One region of the Chthonomonas calidirosea T49 genome, then DNA from elsewhere that is predicted to be linked to it. Evidence: riboswitches for the same ligand, from Rfam matches in the RefSeq annotation. Region 1 holds a riboswitch; the other holds the start of a gene.
What was found. A riboswitch is a leader RNA that binds a small molecule or an ion and turns the genes downstream of it on or off. The one in region 1 is predicted to bind thiamine pyrophosphate.

Region 1 (11,976 bases):
TGCTACGATGAGGTGAATCGCCTCTGCGCCGAAGCGGGCGACCGCTATGGCTGGGGCTTTGTGAACATTAACCTTCGGCCTTTCTACGGAGATGGCTCCAAAACCTATGGCTATGAGATCGCCGAACAGTTGGGCTGGAGAGCGCCCGACCACGTGATCGTGCCCTGCGCCGGAGGCTCGTTGATCAGCAAAATTTATAAGGGCCTGAAGGAGTTGGAGCGCCTTGGACTTCTCGACGGGCCGGTGAATACCCGTATGTACGCCGCTCAGGCCACCGGCTGCTCCCCCATCACCACGGCCATAAAAACCGAAGCGGCCGTGTTTCGCCCACAACGCCCCAACACTATCGCCCGCTCCATCGCCATTGGGAACCCCGCAGATGGCTATACGGCCATAGAAACCGTGCGAAAATCCGGCGGGTGGGCCGAAGACGTTACGGATGAGGAGGTCGTAGAGGGCATTCGCCTGCTAGCGCGAACCGAAGGGATCTTCACCGAAACCGCCGGCGGCGTTACCGTTTCCGTGACGAAAAAACTGGCCGAACAGGGCCGATTCGGCAAAGACGACGTGGTGGTGATCGCCATCACCGGCAACGGCCTTAAAACCCAGGAGGCCGTGATGGGACGGGTAGGACATACCATCCCCATCGAGCCAAACCTTAACTCGCTCGAAGCCGCCCTGAAAACGGAAAAGCTGTTGGCGACCTCTTCGTGACACCGCATTTGAATTTTGGAAGCAACATAGGGTAACACTTTGCAAGCGAAGTTGCGCCGTCCTACGGCGCCTCTTTTTCGTACATTTAGGATAAGGAGTGGATTGTCCATGCCTGTAACCGTTCTAATACCGACACCGTTGCGTCGCTATACCGGCGATGTGGATACGGTGACAGCGGCCCCCGGAACCATCGCGACACTTATCGAAGACCTGGAAAGGCAGTTTCCAGGCATCTCCGAGCGACTCGTAGATGAAAACGGAGAGATTCGCCGCTTTGTAAATATCTATGTTAACGAGGAGGATGTTCGCTTCCTAAAAGGGAAAGATACTCCCGTAAAGGATGGCGACTCCGTCTCCATCGTCCCGGCCATCGCCGGAGGCTAGCACCTTTCCAAACAGCATCGTTTCGTTCTATATAAAAATGTAGAAACATATCTAGGAGGACATGCAATGGGTGTTATCGAGTTCGTACAGAACTATGACGATCTGTCTACAGATCAAGGTTTTCAGTTCCGATTCTACTGCGACCACTGTCGCAACGGCTTTATGTCCACGTTCGAGCCCAACAAGCTCGGCCTGATGGGTGATGCGCTGCGGGCCGCAGGAGGCTTTTTGGGCGGGTTCTTGAGCCGCGCCGGCGAATCAGCCTACGATATCCAGCGCGCCGTGGGCGGCAAGGCGCACGATGCCGCGCTGCAAACAGCTGTTCAAGAGATCAAACCGCTCTTTAACCAGTGCCGACGTTGTGGCCGATGGGTTTGCAAAGAGGTCTGCTGGAATGAAGCTCGTGGGCTTTGCAAGCAGTGCGCCCCCGTAGAGGAAGAGGAACTAGCCAGCGCACAGGCTCAGGTGGTAAAAGAGCAGATATACTCCAAGCTTCAAGAGAAAGACCTTACCACTGAGATCAACCTCACCGCCCACGCCACCGTTACCTGCCCCCACTGCGGCTCCGCCGTGCAGGGCGGTAAGTTCTGCCCGGAATGCGGCAAACCATTAAGCACACAAACAACCTGCCCGCAGTGCCATGCCCAAATTCCGGAAGGAGCGAAGTTCTGCACACAGTGCGGCACGCGCATCGGAACGTAGGGCCTGTTTGAGGTAAGCTAGAATTTGAGGAGTACTCAGATCGCACTATGCCTGTTATTACCGTGAATCTCACGGCCACCGGAGAGATGGCCCAACGTCCCTTACTGTGGCGACTTGGGCGTCTCTTCCATGTGGTTACCCATATCCGACGAGCGCGGGTAAGTGAAGAGGTTGCCTGCCTTACGGTAGATATAGAAGGCTCTCAAAATGAGATTACCCAGGCTACGGCCTACCTCCATGCGCTGGGGCTTCTGCCTGGAGACAGTGAAACGAATCTGCCGGTTCCCTCCACCCTGCCACAACCACCGGAAACCACCGTGTCGCAATCCGTAACCACTCGCGTGCGCATTACCACGGTAACCGCAGAGCAGAATCGTGCCCCCTTGCTCTATCGAGTTGGGAAAGACTTCGATGTGGTGGTGAACATCGTGCGGGCCGCCTTCGACGAGGAAGATGGAGGGTATTTTGAAGTGGATCTTTCCGGCCCGCTCAGTGAGGTGCAACGCGCCATCGCTTACCTACACACGACTGGTGTGCAAGTCTACCCTTACCAACGCTCGGTAACCGACTACAGCAACCTATAGTTAATCGCTGTCTAAAGCTGATGCGGTGGAAAATAGAGCCTTTTCCATCTGATAAAACACATAGCGCTTGGCCTCCTCCACCGCCGCACGCAGCGAATCACCCAAGGCGAGCCGGGCAGCGATAGCCGCTGAGAGTTGGCAGCCCGACCCATGTAGCGTCGTGCCGGTAAGCCGAGGTAGAGCGAGACGATGGCACGTCTGTCCATCGAAAAGAAAGTCCACGGCTTCTGGTCCCACCCCGTGCCCTCCCTTCAAAAGCACGGCTTGGGGACCGAGGCGTTTTAAAGCGTAGACCGCTTCCTGCATCTGCTTTTCGTCATCTGCAGCGATGGCGCCCTTCAACAGCACCTCCGCCTCAAGAAGGTTGGGTGTAATAAGGGTTGCCATCGGAAAGAGCTGCGTTATCAGCACCTCGAGTCCGTCCGATTCCAAAAGCCTCTTGCCGCTGCTGCTTACGACGACAGGGTCTACAACGAGAGGAGGCAGATCGGGCCGTCTCAATGCACGCACAACCGCCTCAACGATAGCCCTGTTTCCCAAAGCGCCGATCTTTATCGCGCGAGGGGGCACCTCCTCCCAAGCGCACTCTATTTGCGCCGTCACAAGATCGGGCGGAAGCAAAAAAACCTCCTTAATGTGCCTGCGGTTCTGAGCCGTGATGAGCGTTACGGCGCTCATGCCATAAACGCCGTAGCGCTCAAAAGTCTTCAGATCGGCCTGAAGGCCGGCTCCGCCCCCCGAGTCAGAGCCAGCAATGGTGAGCGCAGAGGGAACGGGCATGGTTTACGTGGTGACTTCCGCTCCGATGACCTCTTCCAGAGGCAACTGCGTCGTCCCATGAGCGGCGCCGCGCCGTCCCCGCATGACCACCTCGACTAGGTTCATAGGGCAGAAGGGCCCACACATGCTGCAGGCTTTGGTTTTTGTGCCACGCGCCTCGTACATCGCCCGCGCCTCCTCGGGGAAGAGGGCCAGCTCGAACTGTTTCTGCCAATCGAGCCGATACCGCGCCTCGCTCATCTGGCGGTTGCGCTCCCAGTCGGCTTTATTGCCGCGCGCGACATCGGCGATATGCGCAGCCAGCTTAAAGGCGATGACCCCCTCTTTCACATGCTCCACCGTCGGCAGCCCCAAATGTTCGGCAGGAGTGAGGTAGCAAAGCATGTCGGCGCCATGCCAACCGGCCACGGCCCCTCCGATAGCGCCCACAATGTGATCAAATGCCGCACCGGTATCTATGGGCAGCATTCCCAAAATGTAGAAGGGGGCGTGGCGTGTCAGCTTCTTCTGGATCTGCACGTTGGTCTGTATCTCGTTGAGAGGAATATGCCCCGGCCCTTCGACCATCGCCTGCACACCCGCTCGTCGAGAGCGCTCCACGAGCTCTCCAATCAGCAAGAGCTCTTGAATTTGCGGGCGATCGGTGGCATCGTCAAGCGACCCCGGCCGAAGGCCATCTCCCAGAGAAAGGGTCATGTCGTAGGTTCGCGCGATGTCCAGCAGATCATCAAAGCGCTCCCAAAGCGGGTTTTCCTCCTCACGCTTCAGCATCCAGGCGGCCAAAAGTCCGCCACCACGCGACACAATGCCCGTGGTGCGGTGCGTGTTTTGGTAGCGCATTAACGCCTCGCGGGTCACACCGCAGTGCACGGTGATGTAGTCCACCCCAGACTTCCCATGCTCCTCGATAACCTCAAACAGTTCATCGGCAGTCATATCGAAGAAGCTCTTGCGTTTGGCCGCGCGAAACTCGGCCTCATAGATAGGCACGGTGCCAAGGGGAACGGTGCTCGCTTCCAGAGTTCTCTGCCGAATGGCGGCGATATCTCCGCCCGTGGAGAGATCCATCACCGTGTCAGCACCGTACTGAATGGCCACTTTTACCTTTTCTACCTCTTCGTCCGGGTGGACATAGTCGTAGGAGGTGCCCAGGTTCGCGTTAATTTTTACGCGCATCCCTTCCCCAATAGCGGTGAAGTGGCTGAGAGTTGTATGGTTTGGATTGGCCGGAATAACCACACGTCCGGCTGCAACCTGCTCACGAACAAACTCCGGTGAAACGCCTTCGCGCTCCGCCACATAGGCCATCTGTTCGGTAATATGGCCTTTTCTTGCTGCCTCTAACTGCGTCATCCTCTACTCCTCCTCGGGGAAACCCCCAAAATGGATCTTGCGATACGTTGTGCGGTTGCTGGAGCTAACAAAACCCCATTACGTCCGTGCCCCGTGGCGGCATATAGGCCCGAGGCGATCTCGCCTACCTGTAGCGTCCCCATGGGGCGATAGCCCCATAAAAGCGCCCCTATAGGGGCCGTTTCGAGGTGTGGAACATGGTTGTGCACAAAGGAGATAAGCCATTGAAGCCCGATGAGGTCTACTCCGGGACGCCACCCTTCCCGTTGGGTAGCCCCCACGTAAAGTCCTCCATCTCGTGGGAGAAGATAGCCCTCTTCAAAGAACAAAGGAATCGTCGGAGGTGCTGTTTCGAGCCACATTGCTTCCCCCTTCACCGGCTGCACCCCTAATCCGAAACGCCCCGACCAAGCGCCTGTTGCCAAAACGATGTGAGAACCGAGCAAAGCTCCTCTATCGGTCTCCACCCTCCCTGGTGTCACCAACAGGGCTTCGGCACGAAGCACCAGCCCGCCCATCCGTTGAAAGGCCTGCCATAACGCCTCTTTCAGACGCAGCGGATGCACATAACCGCCCGGATAAGATCGGCCTCGCAGGTTTAGAGAGGCCAGAGATGGCCATACCGATAAGTGATCCTCACCCCCCGGCATAACAAGGCCGGTTCCTTCTAACGAGAAGGGCACAGCAATGCCGGTCTGTTCCTGGAGCTCTGCAACTAGAGCAGGGTAAAGCGCGATGCTCTCCTCCGCCCATTCAAGGAGTTCGCCAGCGAGGCCTTCCGGATAGGGAGCCAACATACCCGCGGAGGCGCGGGTCGCCTCGCCTTCAAAACCGGCATCGAGCATTATCACCTCGGCTCCAGCTCGACGAAGAGTATAGGCGATGAGGCTCCCGATAATGCCGCCCCCGACGATGATCACCTCATGGTGGTGAGAGAACACCTCTAACGAGATAGATGGCAAGACATCCGCTTGGGTCATACGGGGGCCTCCGGCTGCACTAGCGGCACCCCTACCACGGGACTGCTTGGACTGGCCGTTTCCCGAGCGGTCATAGGCCCGGCAAGATAGGCTTTCCGACCTGCCTCCACAGCCATACGAAAGGCGGCTGCCATCGCCACGGGGTCTTTTGCTTCTGCAATGGCCGTGTTCACCAACACGGCATCGGCTCCTAATTCCATCACCTCCGCAGCGTGCGAGGGAAGCCCCAACCCAGCATCTATAACGATAGGGGGTAGCTGATCCCGCAGACGCAGAAACACCTCGATCAGCGCTCGGGTCTTCACTCCCCAACCCGATCCGATGGGGGCGGCCAACGGCATGACCGTGGCACATCCGATGGCCCCAAGTTTTGTTGCAAGAACCGGATCGGGGCCGATGTAGGGCAGCACGATGAACCCCTCCTGCAGCAGAATCTTGGCTGCGTGATAGGTTTCTATGGGATCGGGAAGCAGATACAGCGGGTCGGGTATGACCTCAAGCTTCACCCAGTTCTCGCCGGTTAAGGCGCGACCAAGACGGGCAATACGAACCGCCTCCTCTGCCGTTTTCGCCCCGGCCGTATTAGGCAGTAGATGATATTTACCCATCACCTCCTCTAGAAGCCCCTGATGCCCTGGCGCGCCGATCTCTACCCGCCGAATCGAGACGGTCACTATCTCGGCACCGGAGGCCTCTAGGGCATCCCGCATAACGCCCCGATCGTGATATTTGCCTGTGCCCACGATAAGGCGGCTTCGAAATGTTTGGTTCGCGATAACCAATGAGTCGGACACGATCTCCTCCTTGTCAGGTGAGGCCCGAACGCTAGGCCCCTACCCCCTTGCATCAACGTCACTATCTCCACCACATCGCCTTCTTTCAAAGGTTCTAAAGGCAGTTTGCCGCGAGGATACACGGTCTCATTCACCAAAACGGCAACCAGTTGCGGATTTAGCTGAAGCTCTTTCAACAGCTCTTCCAACGTTTTGCCAGCGGCCTGGCGCGGTTCCCCGTTTACGTAGACCATCGTTCAAGCTCCTCCTTCATAGCACGCGCAGCTTTTTGCGGGCTGTCTGCATCGTAGATAGCTCGCACCACGACAATCCGCCGTGCGCCTGCTTCAAGCACTTGGGGAAGGTTTGTTATCTGGATGCCCCCGATGGCATACCAAACGGTTTGCTGGGAAAGGTTTTGAGCGGCCCAGCGCACATACTCCAGCCCTGCTGCAGGGCGTCCCAACTTCGTGGGGGTCTCCCACACTGGCCCGATAGAGAGGTAATCGGCCTCTTCCACAAGAGCCCTTTGCGCCTGTTCGGGAGCATGAGTGCTACGACCAACGATCCCTTGGAAGAAACGACGCGCCTGTTGAGGCGTCAGATCACTTTGACCTACATGAACGCCATCCGGCCCCAAGCAGCACCGCGAGGTCGGGGCGATCGTTGAGCACAAAGGGAATTCGATAACGACGACATAGCGAGAGAAGCTTCTCACCGAGATGGAGAATAGGCAGAGCGTCCCAGTCTTTAGCCCGCAACTGAAGAGTGTCTACACCTCCGTTGAGGGCGGCCTCGGCACGTGCTAAAATCTCCGACTCGCCCTGACCGGGGCGCGGTGTGATCACCAAATAGAGACGACCTAACATACGAACACCTCCCAGATCGTTTCACCGAGCTGGGAGGTGCCATGAAAACAACGGATAAGAGATGCTTTTACCATGGCTTCCCTCCGCCGGTACTAACCGGATCAGGTTCCAAGGGTTGCCGGGGTCACCCGGCTCTCAGCTCCTCTTTGGAGCACCCCCTAGCCCTCTATTTATTTATAAATGCCTGGTTTCGACCCCGCTCATATGGGAGAGCCTGAAAAGCGGTGTCTTCACCACATACATCTATTATAACACAGGCAGCGGCGAAAAAGTCACACCTAATCGGAAAAAATTTTTTTGGCCACTTTTTTGTGACAACCACTTGAGCCTCGTACGGCGACAACCCTCGCGAGGAGAAGAGTGAAGCTTTGACCCTACCTCCGCGCGCAGAACAACACTCTATGAGAGGGATTCCGTGGTCGGCGTCTCCCCACCTACTGCTTTGTTTTCAGGGGTATCCTCGGTGAAAGGAGGATAAGGCTGGTTCTCAAGCAGCGCCTTCACAATAGCGCGAAGTCGCTCCGCGCCTTTCTCCAAACGCTCTCGCTTTTTCAGCCCCCTTAGTAGCTCCTCTAGCAGGATTGGCCTACCGAACCGTACCACAACGGGCCTGCGCGTCGGCCTTGGAATCAGCTTTCCGTAGGGCAGCAGTTGGTCTGTACCGATAAGAGCTACCGGTAAAATGGGAGCACCCGCCCTTTCCGCCACTAAGATCACCCCTGGCAGAAAAGGTTGAAGCTGCCCATCCTCGCTCAGCTTGCCCTCAGGAAAGATCACAACTGCCTCACCCTGCTTCAACAGCTCCTCCGCCTGCCGTAAGGCCGCGAGATCGGCCGAGTAGCGCTTAACGGGAAAGGCATGAAATAGGCGAAGAATGTAGCGAAGAAAACGCGTCTGGAACAGTTCGGACTTGGCCATACCCCAGCAAGGGCGTTTCAACGCAAGATAGATCGTAGGGCCGTCGGCATCGCTGATGTGGTTTGGGGCTACGAGCACGCCCCCTTTCCGAGGAACGTTTTCGGCGCCCTCTATTTTCAACCCGCCGAAAAGAGCGTAGAGGGAACGCAACAGCAGCCAGGCGATCGCCCAGATAATCCAATAAAGCATGTCCTACCTTTTGCAATGGATTTGGATGTTATTTTAGCCTATAGCAACGCCATCTCCCAATTACTATTTGAAGACTCACAAAAAGCGCTCGGAGCACGGCTCCGAGCGCCCAAAGGAACGACTAACGGGACTCTTTCCTAAGCGCTAACGCCAGCAGCCTCGGCGGTCTGTGTTGCACTGAGGGCACGCTGTTGAAGCACACGCCGATATTCCAAAGAGACAACCTTCACAAACTGAGAAAGCGCCTCCTCCCAGCGTTCAAGCAGAGCGGCGGCCCGATCACTCCCCGTATAACGGTAGTGATTCTCAACAAGCTCGCGAACCAATGCGATATCGCGTTCTTCACGCAAAGGCTCCAGCTCCGTAAGCCCGTGATTAAGGTTACAACGCAGGTGGAACGTGCCGTCGGGGTCCCATACAAACGCTTCACCTCCGCTCATACCGGCAGCAAAGTTGCGCCCAGTGCGCCCTAGCACGACCACAACCCCACCGGTCATATACTCACAGCCGTGGTCGCCCGTGCCCTCCACCACAGCGACAGCGCCGCTGTTGCGCACGCAGAACCGCTCCCCAACGACACCACGCAGATACACCTCTCCGCTCGTGGCCCCATAAAGGATGGTGTTGCCGGCCACAATGTTTTCAGCTGGGTCGAAGGGCGACTCTTTGGGCGGGTAGACGATGATACGGCCACCCGATAGCCCTTTGCCGAGATAGTCGTTGGCATCCCCCTCCAGCTCGAACGTAACTCCAGGTACGAGGAAGGCCCCAAACGACTGTCCAGCGGAGCCGTTGAATTTGAAATGGATGGTGTCGTCCGGAAGTCCTTTTGCCCCATATTTAAGAGCGATCTTGCCGGAAAGCATGGCACCGGTAGCTCGATTGCTATTTCGAATAGGCAACTCAGCGCGTACACACTCCTGACGCTCCAAAGCGGGCTGCGCCAAAGCGATGAGTTTATGGTCGAGCACATTTTCCAAGCCGTGATCCTGCTTCATCACGCAGCGCACCGGCACGTTTTTATCCACCTCCGGCATTGTCAGCAACGGCGTGAGGTCGAGATTGTAGGCCTTCCAGTGATCTATAGCCGGCTGCACATCGAGCATATCCGTCCGGCCCACCATCTCGTCCACGGTGCGGAATCCCAGCTGTGCCATGATCTCTCGTAGCTCCTCGGCTACAAAGAAGAAGAAGTTTATGACATGCTCGGGCTGGCCTGCAAATCGCTGGCGCAACACGGGGTCTTGTGTGGCAATACCTACAGGGCAAGTGCCGAGATGACAGACCCGCATCATAATGCAGCCCATGGCCACAAGCGGCGCGCTAGCGAAGCCAAACTCCTCGGCGCCAAGCAGGGCAGCAATGGCCACATCGCGCCCCGTTTTCAGCTGCCCATCGGTTTGTAGACGTACGCGCCCACGCAGATTGTTCTTCACCAGAACCTGTTGGGTCTCGGCCAGACCGAGCTCCCAAGGGATACCAGCATGTTTAATGCTGGAAAGTGGCGAGGCGCCCGTACCTCCATCATGCCCACTTATGAGGATGTGGTCGGCGTGCGCCTTTGCAACTCCGGCTGCTACCGTTCCCACGCCAACCTCGGCCACCAGCTTTACCGATATACGCGCGTTTGGATTGGCATTTTTTAGGTCAAAAATGAGCTGAGCCAGGTCTTCTATTGAGTAGATGTCGTGATGGGGCGGCGGCGAAATTAGTGTAACACCGGGCGTGGTATGACGAATACGGGCAATATATTCATCCACCTTGTGCCCAGGCAGCTCCCCTCCTTCACCGGGCTTAGCGCCTTGCGCCATCTTGATCTGCAGTTCATCGGCGTTGACGAGATACTCGGTCGTCACACCGAAACGCGCGGAAGCGACCTGCTTAATGGCGCTGCGGCGGCTATCGCCGTTCGGATCAGGGATGTAGCGCACGGGGTCCTCTCCGCCTTCTCCGGTATTGCTCTTTCCGCCAATGCGATTCATGGCAATGGCGAGGGTTTCGTGCGCCTCACGGCTAATAGAACCTAGCGACATGGCGCCGGTTACAAAGCGCTTCACGATCTCTTTGGCCGGCTCAACCTCTTCAATGGGAATAGGATTGCCGGGCTTGAAGCGGAACAGGCCGCGCAAGGTAGCCCGATTCACGCTCTGATCGTTGGCCAAACGCGAGAACTCTTTAAAGTCCTTATAGCTATTGCGCCGAACGGCGATCTGAAGGGTCGCGATGGTGTCGGGATTATACTGGTGATATTCACCGTAGCGGCGCCATTGGTACTGCCCGCCCGGATCAAGCTCAAGGGTTTCGGGTATCTCTTGAGGCGGATAGGCATAGTGATGCCGGGCAAGCGCCTCTCGCTGAATCTCCTTTAGCCCAATTCCACCGAGGCGGCTGGGCGTCCCCGTGAAGTAGCGATCCACAAGCTCCTGCCCAAGACCGATGGCCTCAAAGATTTGGGCGCCGCGATAGCTTTGCAGGGTGGAGATGCCCATCTTGGCAAACGTTTTCAGCAACCCTTTGTTTACCGCTTTGATGTAGTTTTTAATGGCTTTATCGAGCGGCAAATCCTGCGGCAACATCGATCGCCGATACATATCTTCCAGCGTCTCGAACGCGAGGTAGGGGTTGATGGCGCTGGCTCCGTAGCCTATGAGCAGCGCAAAGTGCATCACCTCGCGCGCCTCGCCCGTTTCGATGATCAACCCCGCTTGGGTGCGGGTGCCTTCACGAATAAGATGATGATGTACTCCGGAGGTGGCCAGTAGTGCTGGAATCGGAGCATGCTCGGCATCTACCTCCCTGTCGGAGAGGATAAGGAAGCTTACACCGTCGGCAACAGCACGTGAAGCCTGCTCGCAAAGCCTCTCCAGTGCCTTCTCTAACCCGTTCTCCTCTTTAACAGAGAAAACGGCCGAGAGGGTGATGGCCCGGAAATCGGGATGATTCACATGGCGGAGACGCTCCAACTCCACGTTCGTGAGAATGGGCGATTCGAGTCGAAGCATCTTGGCATGTTCTGGCGTGGTGTCGAACAGGTTACCCTCTCGCCCAATGTAGTCGGTAAGCGACATGACAAGGTCTTCCCGAATGGGGTCAATCGGCGGATTGGTAACCTGCGCAAAGAGCTGTTTGAAGTAGTTGTAAAGCAGTTGCGGTCGGTTGGAAAGCACCGCCAATGGGGTATCAGTGCCCATAGAGCCAAGCGGCTGCTCCCCGGTGGTGGCCATGGGCTGAAAGATAAACTTTAAGTCCTCCAACGTATAGCCAAAAACGTTTTGGCGCGTGAGAATCGTTTTATGGTCAGAAGGCTTTGGTGGCGCCACATCGGGAAGCTGCTGAAGGGTAATGCGGTTCTGCTCCAGCCATTGCCGATAAGGGTGTGCTGTCGCAATACTGTGTTTCAACTCCTCATCGCTGATAATGCGGCCTTGCTGCAGATCCACCAAGAACATTTTGCCGGGCTGTAGGCGTCCCTTTTCGACAATGTGCTCAGGGCCGATGTCAATGACGCCGGTTTCGGAGGCCATCACCACGAGGTCGTCATCGGTTACAAGATAGCGGGCGGGTCGTAGACCGTTCCGATCGAGCACGGCTCCGATCACGCGCCCATCGGTGAAAGCAACGGCCGCCGGCCCATCCCATGGCTCCATCAGGCAGGCATGATATTCGTAAAAGGCCTTTTTATCAGGATCCATCAGATCGTTGCCATCCCAAGCCTCGGGGATGAGCATCA
Region 2 (11,976 bases), 1.5 Mb from region 1:
CGGCTCTTTATAGGCATCTGCCACCCTATTTCCTTTAGCCCCCATATAAAAACGACGGTTATAATGGACTCGTCCGATGTCAAGGGCAATCTTCGGCGGAAGAGGCTCAGTTAAGGCAAGTACCACGACCCCATCATCGGCCGGCATATCACAGACTTTCTCTACAAGCTCCGCATCCCAACAACCGGCAATAATAATATCATCAAAATTTCCGATGCGGCCTTCCATGAGATCGCTTACAGAGCGACGAGTCATCTTTACATTTGTTGCCTCGATCTGCCTTATAATAGGAGTAACATCAAGTCCTTCAGCCGTTATGAGAACTACTTCTCGCGGCACGGGCGACGTGAGCGTCGCCCCAATCACGTCCCCGATCTCAATATTCTCGCCATCTTTTCCTACCACAAGCAAGAAGCTGCCCCCAGGCTTAGGGTGTGAGCGGTGGGCGATTGCGTAAGAGGCAACCACGCAGGCCCACGGCTCTACCAACGCAGCCTCTGCATAGCCTATTGCTGCTTGAATCGGCAATAGATAGCAGCCCTCATCCCCCTCGATCATCTCTCGCGGAATGATGCCGTACTCGGATAGACCTCCCCGAAACACGTAGCCATATGCCATAGATTTGCCGTTATGGAATACGTCGGCCTGAATAACGTAGCGTTCTCCGCGTTCGAAGTGTCCCTCTAACTCGCTCCCTACATCCACCACGGTGCAACAAACCTCATGACCTAGCGTCACAGGCTCTCTCGTAAGGTCACGTCCTATTAGTCGCGGATGTTGCGAGCCAAGCGAGACCACCTTCGTGTCGGAATAGCATAGACCACACGCATCATGGCGCACCAACAGTTCATGAGGGCCGCATTGGGGTATCTCCTCCACTTCAGGAGCGCCGCTACGTCCAAAGTTCTCTAGACCAGCTCCATACAAATTCCATCGTAACATCTTCGTAGGAATAGTTCCTAAAACCCTACGGTACCGTTCCAACTTATCCATTAGCGTTCTCTTTCATCGAGTCGAAATAGGCTTCTTAGAATTGGAATTACTCCCTGTAAAGCCATTCCACGATGACTTATGCGATGCTTCTCGTCGGGGGTTAGCTCCGCCATATGTCGTTGAAGCTGGGGTAAATAAAAGATAGGATCGTATCCAAAACCATAGTGACCACGTTTTTCATAGGCGACTAAACCCTCACATACACCCTCACTAACGAACTCTTGTCCATCCGGAGTTGCAACCACGACAACACATTGAAATCGACAGGTGCGCTCTGCATCTGGAACATGCCTCATGAGCTCGAGAATTTTGTCCATCTTTTCATCAAAGGAGGCATCCACACCTAAAAAACGATGGGAATGCACGCCAGGTGCTCCATTTAATGCATCTATTACCAATCCCCCATCATCAGCGATGGCAATCCTACCTGTGTGCTTTGCAGCGGATACCGCCTTTAAATGGGCGTTCTCATAAAACGTCTCCCCCGCCTCTTCCACAATAGGCATGGGTTCTACATCATTTAAAGTCAATAATGTTAACTCAGGGCAATAGCTTCCAAGAATCTGAAGCATTTCGCGCCCCTTCTTGGGATTCGTGGTCGCAACAAGCAACTCTCTATTCATAGCCTACAGAATCCCCTCCAGAGCGGCACGCTGCATCTTGAACAGCTGTTCCAGGCCAACCTGGGCGAGATCAAGAAGACGTAAAAGCCGATTTCGGTCAAACGGAGTCATCTCGGCAGTCCCCTGTATTTCAACGTAACGACCTTTGTCGGTCATGACTACGTTCATGTCCACGGCACAACGATGATCCTCTTCATAGCAAAGATCGAGCAACTCGTCACTGCCAACGACACCTACACTTACTGCGGCCACCATGCCCGTCAGAGGCATTCTTGTAATAGCACCCTCATCCACTAATTTTCTGCAGGCCTCCGCAAGCGCCACAAAAGAGCCTGTAATGGCAGCACAGCGCGTTCCGCCATCCGCTTGCAGCACATCACAGTCTATCAAAATCGTCCGCTCTTCCAAAACCGGCATCTCAACAACAGCCCTTAGACTCCTTCCGATCAATCGTTGAATCTCAACCGTTCTACCCGAGGGCCCGTTTCGACCTTCCCGAGGCGTACGAACGTTGGTTGAACGTGGCAGCATCCCATACTCCGCGGTAACCCACCCCAGCTCCCCTTCTAGCTTCCTAAAAGGTGGTAGCTTATCCTCTACAGACGCCGTACAGATTACTTTCGTATTCCCCATTTCAATAAGGCACGAACCTTCTGCATTGGGCATAAATCCTCGTGTGATCTTTGTCGGGCGCAACTGAGCACTCCCACGTCCATCAAATCGCGGCATAGGCGCTCCTTTCTCGCTAAATATTTTTCTCTGCCTATCTTACCCTCTATCTCGTAAAAAATTGCGGTGCGAGGCCCCTCCTACAGGTATGGTAGAGAAGACGCAAAGTAGCAAGGAAATAAAAAGAGGCGAAAGCAGATGATAATATCTCCTCTATTCCTCTGACCTCACTCATTCTTTGATATTGACTCGCGACCGCAACGCGTGCCAAAATGGAATTATCACGCTCACACAGCTGTGAGCGTCTCATGATCCTCTTATCAGACCGACGGCGCAGTCGGCATTAGAGCCGCCTAGTGGCCGAGCAGTCCTAGTCATAAGGACCATCAAACCTTATCACAAGAGGGCAGGCTGCCCACGACAAGGATGTGTCTCGGCTAGCCGTCTGTCTGAGGAACGAGGTTCCTCCTTCAGGCGGTGGCGTTCTTTTACGTTCACTCAGTGTTTGAATCTATCCGCAATGCAGCCTATCTACCACAGGAGGAACCTAACAAAGCATGTTTCACAAATTTATCAAATCGAACACCCAAATAGCTCTAACCGCAGCAACAACGCTTCTTATCATTCTGCTTGCCAATGCAAACGCCTGTGCCCAGCCCCCCACACCCTCTTCTCCTGCTATTAACACGGGTGACACCGCCTGGATGCTCGTCGCTGCTGCCTTCGTGATGCTAATGACGCCAGGCCTCGCTTTCTTCTACGGCGGTATGGTGCGTTCTAAAAATGTACTTAATATGCTTATGCAAAGCTTCGTGGCGCTCGGCATCGTGACCTTTGTATGGCTTCTCTGGGGCTACTCCCTCGCTTTTGCGCCAGGGAACCCTTTCATAGGTAGTCTGCAATGGTTTGGACTTAACCATGTAGGTGAAACCCCTTCCCCTTACTACGCTCCTACCGTCCCGCACCAGGTTTACATGATCTACCAACTGATGTTCGCCATCATCACCCCAGCGCTCATCAGCGGGGCGATCGCCGAACGCATGAAATTTTCGACCTATGTGGTCTTTATTACCCTCTGGAGCACCTTCATCTACTGTCCACTTGCCCACTGGGTTTGGGGACACAACGGTTGGCTCAATAGCCTCGGAGCACTGGATTTTGCAGGTGGTACTGTTGTGCACATCAGCAGCGGGGTTTCGGCGCTGGTCCTCGCTATCGCACTTGGCAGACGCTACACAGATACGCTACATACCGGAGAAGAGATGCGTCCCCATAACCTCACTATGACCCTGGTAGGAACCGCATTACTGTGGTTCGGATGGTTCGGCTTTAATGCCGGCAGTGCCTTGGCCTCAGGCGGACTTGCCTCCTCCGCCTTCGTCGCCACCCACATAGCTGCGTCTATCGCCGGACTTACATGGATACTCATTGAATGGAGTATCTACAAAAAACCTACAGCGCTAGGCTTTGCCACGGGTGCGGTCGCAGGTCTTGTAGCCATTACACCGGCCTCAGGCTATGTCGGCCCCATTCCGGCTTTGCTCATCGGCGTTGGAGTGGCCTTCATCTCCTTCTATGCTATCAAACTTAAACACCGATTTCACTACGATGACGCTCTCGACGTGTTTGGAGTGCACGGTATGGGAGGGATATGGGGAGCGCTCGCAACAGGCCTCTTCGCTTCCGTCCTCGTGAACGGCTCCGGAAGTAACGGCCTTTTCTACGGTGGCGGCCTTACTCTGTTCATCAAACAGACTATTGCCGTTGCCAGCGCTGTTGCATATGCAGCTATAGGCACTTGGATACTTACGAAAATTCTTAGCGCCACCATGGGCCTGCGCGTCAACGTGGAAGATGAAAACATAGGTCTCGACCTTACCCAGCACGGCGAGTCTGCCTATGTCATGGCTGAGTAAAGCCATGTTGTCATGAACTCTAACGTAAGTAAGTTGACAAATGCTTCCAAATGCAGGTAGAGTCTGACTATATCCTCATTCTATGCTAGGGGTGCTGTAAAGCTGAGAGGGCTACCTAGCCCAACCCTATGAACCTGATTCGGGTAATGCCGACGGAGGGAAGCAATGACTCATTTATGCAGCCATCGCTCCCAAAGCTCGGAGCGGTGGCTTTCTGCTTTTCGCCCACGATTTGACTTTTGGAACGACACCGCGTTGGACCACAAGGAGAAAGTAATGGTTCTACCAATCTACCTCAAAAAAGCATTTACGCTCATTGAGCTTCTAGTAGTTATCGCGATAATAGCTGTTCTTGCAGCTATCCTCTTTCCTGTTTTTGCTCAAGCACGTGAGCAAGCCCGCCAAGCCGTCTGTACTTCGAATGTCCGACAGCTAAGCATGGCGGTGCAGATGTACCTTCAGGATTACGATGAAACGTTTCCCATCTTCTATGCCTACAATACCTGGGACCCTATCCACAATGTCCCCGCGCCTTCTGGAACACCCGCTCACAAAGGGGTAGAAGTTGAGTTGATGCCTTACGTCAAAAATCATCTTATTTTCAAGTGTCCGGATGATCAGGGCGGCCCCTCACTCTATACTACCTATCAAAATGACGGCTGCCCAAATACAAACACCTATTTTGACTGCTATGGTTCAAGCTATCGCTTCGATCACGGCATCTTTACCACCATCGCAAATGAATCGAGCCAAGATAACATTCTCTATACCACGACACAAGTGGTCACTTTAGCCTCACTAGCACTGCCAGCAGAAACACGCCTCATGCGAGATGAGATGATGCCTTGGTTTGGAACAAATCCAAGCTATGGCTACATTCCCGGCTATTTTCAACAGTGGCATCCGCGCGGAGGAGGAATCGTGTTCGCAGATGGACACGGCAAGTTCATCGTCTCAAGTGCAGCCTTCGACAATGAAGTCGTGTGCCCAGGAGGTGAGCGCAGCGGACAACTCGACCCCAATGCAGCCACCGACGGCAATCCTGGAAACCCACCTACTTACTATTGGCTCTGCGATTAAGAACATGCACGTACTGATCCTTGCTAACGGCTCGCCACCCCCTCGCGATCTAGCTCAACGTGTTGCTGCTACAGCCGATCTGATTATCGCTACCGATGGCGCTGCTATGAAAGCGTATGATCTTGGACTTCAGCCTCATCTTATTTGTGGCGATTTCGATTCTATAGATAAAGCTCACGCGAGTCAACTGTTTCCAGCAGCAGAAATCGTCGTCGCACCCAATCAGGACTACGCAGACTTAGAAAAGTCGCTTCAACTGGCCAGAGATCGCGGTGCGACTCAAGTCACTGTGTTGGGAGCTACAGGTGGCAGGCTCGATCACACGCTTGCAAATCTCGCTCTCTTACTATCCTGGCATCGAACAATGACTCTATGTATTCAGGAAGCAAACACCTTCTTGTGGTGCCTCTCTGCGAACAGGAACTCCCCGAGCAAACGCATACTGCCCACTCAGCCAGACGATATCATCTCCGTTATCGCAATTGAACCTGCTATCCTTTCTATTCATGGGGTGCAGTGGGAGGCAGATCACCTATTGTTGCAACCTGGCACGCGGGCGGTGAGCAATAAAGCGCTCGGACGGAATGTAGAAATCGAGTTAGTGCAGGGTACGGTTTTTCTCTGCTTACTAAGCTCCTCCATCAGGGAAACACCAGCCCCATGACCAATCCTCATTTTTCCCTATACGACTGGTTGTTTTTAATTGTCTACTTGGCTTTTCTGCTATGGGTTGGGCTACGGAGAAACCACATTACTACTGAAAGCTACTTAATCGCAGACCGCAACCTTAGCTTGCCCATATTCGTTGCCACTCTCGTGGCTACATGGTACGGTGGAATCTTGGGTGCTGGGGAGTTCGTCTATACCGACGGCCTTGCGGCGTGGATGGCGAACGGCGTACCCTACTATCTGTTCGCCATCCTCTTCGCGCTCTTCTTAGCAAAACGCGTTCGTCAAGCGGGCACGAACCTCTATACCATTCCCGATCGATTGGAAATAGAGTACGACAGGAAAACAGCCCTGCTAGGGGCCTTTCTTGCCTTTCTTTACGCTACCCCATCGCAGTATGTGCTGATGCTCGGAATTCTCCTGCAACTCCTCTTTGGATGGCCGCTCTGGCTGGCGATGCTAATCGGAACGCTCTTCTCGATCATCTATGCGCTTATGGGCGGTTTTCTTGCCGATGTACGCGTTAATACGTTACAGTTTCTGTTAATGTTTTCTGGTTTTATTTTAACGGTGGCCTTTTGCTTAGCGAAATTCGGTGGTGTCCGGCAGCTTCTTCATGCCGATCACCTCCCACCGCGTTACTTCACTGTGCTTGGTACCCATAACGTGCTATGGCTTCTGGCATGGAGTGTCATCGCACTCCAAACATTTACCGATCCAGGGTTTCATCAGCGATGCTACGCCGCGAAAACTCCGTACGTCGCTTCCCTAGGCATTCTCGTTGCTGTTGTCTGCTGGTTCACTTTTGACTCCCTTACTTTTCTCACTGGGCTGTTCACACGTGTTCTTTTTCCCAATCTAAGCGATCCTACCTTAGCTTTTCCAACTATTGCTGCCAAGGTTTTGCCGCACGGCCTTCGTGGCTTTTTCTACGTCGGGATGCTAGCCCCCATCATGGCCGCGACTGTTTCCTATACTTTTATCTCAGCCATGACCATTGGGCGAGATTTTATATGGCGCCTTCGGAACGAAAACGGGCCTCAGAATGTGCCTCGCTATACTCGCATCGGACTGGTACTTACGTCCTCTATCTCTATCGGTATCGCTTTGATGGTACGCTCTGTTGTAGAACAGTGGTACCTTTTTGGAAATCTCATCGTATCAGGTCTACTACTGCCATTAGTCGGGGCATACCTCTGTCCTCCAAAATGGAAAATCCCAGCCCGTTACGCCTTTCGGGCGATGCTCTATGGCTCCCTTGTTGCCTTCTTAGATCTCGGGCTTGGTTGGTATTACTACCACGGCAATTACCGAGATCTCTGGGGCCTTCCACCCCTGATACCTGGGCTACTAGTAAGTGGCAGCTTTTATCTCCTCGGCATCAAGCAAACGGCAAAAATGCAAAACATCTAGCCTACAGCGGGAGGGCCGTAGATTTAGACAACGCCTTTACCTCTTCCGCCGTTACCTCTTCGCCACGCTCTGCCGAAAGATAGATACCTTCTGAAATCAGCATAGTATTTAAGGCGATCTCTGCCGTAGGCAACAGCGAAACGCGCCCCTGTAAAGCAGCTATCCAGTGCTGCTGTGAGCTGCCAAACAGCTCACCTTCTCCGCGCAAGCTATTCCAGCGAAATCGAGCTCCACTCAAATTCGCGGTTGCGTTTAGGTCAAGATCGCCTACACTATGATAGTATCCGAATGGCTGTAGCCGTATACCACCTTTGGTCCCAACCAGCGATGAACCCTCAAAGCCATCTAACTCAATCGCCCAAGCCTCAATGATATCCATTGTCAAATCTCCTTCAAATCGCACAAACCCCATAGCCAGCTCTTCCACGCTGTAACCAGCCGTCCGTCGTCGCTCCTCATCCATCGGCAGCTTCTGATAGGTCTTGCCGGTAATACGCTCTACCTTCGGGTTGCCGAGCAGATAAAGGAGTTGTGAGATATGGTACACCCCCATATCATAGAGCGCTCCCCCACCTGCGATGGCTTTTTGTACAAAGGGCGCTTTCCCGTAGCCATCCACATAGGGCCTTCCTCTTCTGCGAAAACCAGTAGAACGTGCATGATATATTTCACCTAGCAAACCACTATCAATGAGCTCTTTAGCTGCGCGCGTCTCATCGGAGTAGAGAAAACCGAGTTGGATATGGAGCATCTTCCCCTTCTCGCGTGCGCACTCTAGCATAGTTACTGCATCGCGGTAGGAACCAGCCATCGGCTTTTCACAATAGACATGGAAGCCCCGCTCCAAAGCAGCCACGGTTGCAGGCATGTGGAGATTGTTATGAAGACACACATCTACAGCATCAAGGTCGTCTCGTTGAAGTAGCTCTTGCGTCCGATAATATACGTTGGGGATAGAAAATATCGCCGCAGTGCTATCCGCCGCTGCAGCATCAATGTCGGCACAGGCCACAATCTCGACCCCTGAAATGCGTGAGTAGTTCTGAAGATGAATCTGGGCGATCTGCCCACAACCGATAATGCCGATACGTACAGGCCTTTCCATCAAAACCCCTTTCTATAGACAGTTTGATGCTTAACTTCGACACTTAATGCATGATCTCCTGTTATTCCCCCTCTATAGCTTGAGCCCACAAAGCCTGAAAATCTAATCTGAATTCCCTGTACTCCGCGCATATCCCTAGCGACAGAATAAAACTAGTAGAATGTCTATTGACAAGCCGACCGTGAATGGTGTATAATCGAAACAGTTCGATTAATGGAATGAGAGCCTGACTTTAAGGTGAATGAAACGATAATTCAGCCATCGAACCCTTTCAATCATTGGCTCTTGTTCTCCACACTTTGAACTAAACTCGACTGATGTTACACAACCTACTGGGAGATATGTAAATGCAACGAAAAGCTTTTACACTCATCGAACTGCTTGTCGTGATCGCGATTATAGCGATTCTGGCAGCCATTCTCTTCCCTGTGTTCGCACAGGCACGCGAAAAAGCAAGGGCAATCTCCTGCGTCTCTAACGAGAAGCAGCTTGCAACCTCGATCCTGATGTATACCCAAGACTATGATGAGGTTTTCCCCACCGGTCTGCAGCAAAGCTGGTACGCAAACACGTGGTACGTTCTTGTGCAACCTTACGTGCAAAACTTGCAGGTCTTTCGCTGCCCCGACGATCCTATTGGAACTCCCCCCTCCTGGACCCAACCTTGGGGCGGCATCCGCCTCTCCTACGCTTCCAATGGCTATATGAAATGGGACGGTTCCAACTGGAGCGTTTTTGGTGTCATGGGTATGTCGCAAAGCTGGATGGGCACGACCACCACTTCACAAGCTCGTATCGGACGCCCTGCTGAAACTATTCTCTTTACAGAAAAGGACGCTCTGCAACCTAATATCAACACGATTCCGGGGAACCTGCTCGATTTCGGCCCCGGCTGCATGTTCACTGGAGTAAACTGGTGGGATAGTTTCTCACCCGGTGAGATTCCTAATGGAACTATACCGGCTACTTCTGTGACCAATCCTTACGATCCAAATGGACCAAACGGTGCCGTGACGGCGGTCCACGCCCAAAAGGCCAACTTTGCCTTCGCAGATGGTCACGTAAAAGCCATGACGCCAACAGCTACTAATCCCGATCCGGTTAATCAACCGCAGAATAATATGTGGGACGCAACTCGGCAGTAAGTTCAGTACCACCACTAACTCAAAGAAAGGTCTGAGATAAAAATGCCTAAAACCCGATATACACGGATCGCCCTTGGTCTGCTAGTGGTGCTAGCTGGGTTGGTTAGCTTCACGGGTTGCAATGTGGATAATACCATGTCGCCTGAGGACATAAAGCGTATGGAAACTAAGCCACCTCCCGGAGGACCACCCCCAGAAGCACTGAAAATGATTCAAAAACTCAACGAAGAGGCCCGACAGAAAATGTTGAACCAAACACAACAGCAAGCAGCTCCAACTCATCCTTAATTGCTCACTCCTGAGCAAACCGCCCCGTTAGCAGCTCCGGGGCGGTTTTTTTATAGAGATTTAGGGAAATTATCTATGCCTCGCGTCGTTCTAGGGGCCGATCTGATGAGCTACAAACTGGGCAACAACTTGCACCGCAATGATCAAAATCAGAGGGGATATGTCTATACCACCCAGCTTCTCAGGTGGAACGAGGCGACGTATAGGTGCCAGCATCGGTTCAAAAATCGAATCTAAAAAACGTGCCACTGAACGAAATGGCCCTAGATCCACGCGAAAAACTTGCAGCCATGAGATAATTACATAGACCAGCAGCAGAAAGTTCAATAGGTTCAACAGCCACAAAATGATTCCGCCGATACCAACGGGTTCCCCGAAATACATTCTTCTACCCTCCTGAACGTTGTTGAACGAGCTTCTCTTTTATTCGCTTTAAATGAATGCTCGCAATAGGGTCGTCTGGATACTGAGCAGCATGCTCCCAGGCCGCTTCGGCTTTGCTCCACTCCCCTAACTGTTCGTAACAGTGCGCGAGATTATGCCACGTAAACCAAGGACACTTAAACTGAACGGCTTTTTCGTAATAGGGAATGGCCGACTTTGGATCCTTCAAATAAAGCCAGTAGAAATCTCCCATCTCATCATACATATAGTAGGTATCAGGATTCGCCTCAATACCCCGTTTCAGAGTCGCGATCCCCTCTTGTGCTCGATCGGTAGACCATAAAAGCCACGCATTGTTAGCATAGGTTTCGACATTATGAGGGTCACCCTGTGCTACAATCTGGTTGAGGTTGATACAGTGATTATACTCGCCCGCATCGAAATGCGAGTCGGCTTGTTCATATAGATAGCGTAACACCTCTGCAGTGATGGCATCTGCTGTAGCTGGTTCGGCAGCAACGTCTCTTAATATGTTGCTACCAGGAGAATCTACCTGCTCTGGCGTTTTGGCGTTTGAAAAGGAGACCGGGTGCGGTTTTTTATTCCCTGTAGGCCCATCCGCCATTGCCGCTCCTGTCATAAAGACAGGTAGCATAAGCATCATTATCCAACCACTATATTGTCTGACAATACTTCTTAATCGCTCGATTCGCTTCTGGTACATAGCCTGTACATCCCTGTTAAAATCTTGCATGGCCGCGAAATCCATCCAAACTAAGTATACGGTAAAATTAACACGTTCCAATAACTCTATTTTTGTCTACTATGATTTCCCCATAAGAATGGGCTACCTCCCAAATTGGGTTAGTGCCCATTTTGCCGCCTCACGAACGGTAGGGTCCGAATTTCGAGAGAGTTTCTTGAGAGCCGGCAATGCGCGTCTATCCTTTATACGCCCAAGCGCGAGCGCTGCCGCCTTTGGAATCGCGTCGTCTGTATCATGAAATGCAGCATAGATCAATGCAGGCACAGCAGTTCTGTCTCCAATAAGCCCTAACGCCTTGGCACTCTGCTCCCGCACATCCTCATTAGAGTCGTGTAAAGAACGTATTAGCGCAGGAACCGCTAACCTGTCGCGCAACCGTCCTAACGCTTGAGCAGAAGCGAATCGCACCAGCACAAAGCGATCGTGCAGGCCTAAGATCAATGCCGGCACCGCACTTTTTTGGCCCAACCCACCTAGCGCGGCTGCGGCTTGTGCTCGCAAATAGCGATTCTTGCCATCCTTCAGCGCATTTATGAGGGTGGCCTCTGCCCGCCTATCCCCTAAGCGCCCTAAAGCATAGGCAGCATAATACTTCAAATCTGAATCGGTGGTTGTCATCTGCATCCGCCGCAGTAAAGCAGGTACCACACTACGATTGCCGATCTGGGCAATAGAAACTGCGGCAGCGATTCTCACGTTTTCGTTGGAATCTTGTAGAAGAGACAATAGTTTGTCGGCGGATGTGGGGTCACGTAATCGCCCCAAGGCCACAGCCGTCTCCAACCTTACCCGCGGGCTGACATCCGTTAGCCGTCTCCATAAGACCTTTGCTGCTGCAGGATCACCGATCTCTCCAAGTGCTGTTACAACTTCCACTCGAACGAGAGTGGAAGCATCATCCATGGCGGATTCAAGAGCAGGTAGT

Region 2: it holds a riboswitch for thiamine pyrophosphate, as region 1 does, so the genes downstream of both, CCALI_RS14675 (type II secretion system protein) here and thiE (thiamine phosphate synthase) in region 1, are expected to answer to the same signal.

The regions. Positions count from the first base shown of each region.
Region 1 covers NC_021487.1:1,951,959-1,963,934, forward strand. Annotated here, with positions in the region: gene thrC (threonine synthase) at 1-714, shown strand, start outside; gene CCALI_RS08080 (MoaD/ThiS family protein) at 823-1,098, shown strand; gene CCALI_RS08085 (zinc ribbon domain-containing protein) at 1,165-1,800, shown strand; gene CCALI_RS08090 (NIL domain-containing protein) at 1,848-2,384, shown strand; gene thiD (bifunctional hydroxymethylpyrimidine kinase/phosphomethylpyrimidine kinase) at 2,385-3,164, opposite strand; gene thiC (phosphomethylpyrimidine synthase ThiC) at 3,168-4,517, opposite strand; gene CCALI_RS08105 (FAD-dependent oxidoreductase) at 4,514-5,497, opposite strand; gene CCALI_RS08110 (thiazole synthase) at 5,494-6,291, opposite strand; gene thiS (sulfur carrier protein ThiS) at 6,192-6,524, opposite strand; partial or broken gene thiE (thiamine phosphate synthase) at 6,512-7,139, opposite strand; TPP riboswitch at 7,201-7,309, opposite strand; gene CCALI_RS08125 (lysophospholipid acyltransferase family protein) at 7,539-8,246, opposite strand; gene gltB (glutamate synthase large subunit) at 8,384-11,976, opposite strand, start outside.
Region 2 covers NC_021487.1:426,520-438,495, reverse strand. Annotated here, with positions in the region: gene CCALI_RS01925 (alcohol dehydrogenase catalytic domain-containing protein) at 1-942, opposite strand, end outside; gene rdgB (RdgB/HAM1 family non-canonical purine NTP pyrophosphatase) at 993-1,616, opposite strand; gene rph (ribonuclease PH) at 1,620-2,345, opposite strand; gene CCALI_RS01910 (ammonium transporter) at 2,843-4,201, shown strand; TPP riboswitch at 4,279-4,379, shown strand; gene CCALI_RS14675 (type II secretion system protein) at 4,478-5,281, shown strand; gene CCALI_RS14670 (thiamine diphosphokinase) at 5,286-5,945, shown strand; gene CCALI_RS01895 (sodium:solute symporter family protein) at 5,942-7,363, shown strand; gene CCALI_RS01890 (Gfo/Idh/MocA family protein) at 7,365-8,468, opposite strand; gene CCALI_RS14665 (DUF1559 family PulG-like putative transporter) at 8,816-9,613, shown strand; gene CCALI_RS01880 (hypothetical protein) at 9,656-9,901, shown strand; gene CCALI_RS01875 (YggT family protein) at 9,992-10,285, opposite strand; gene CCALI_RS14660 (tetratricopeptide repeat protein) at 10,290-10,949, opposite strand; gene CCALI_RS01865 (HEAT repeat domain-containing protein) at 11,133-11,976, opposite strand, start outside.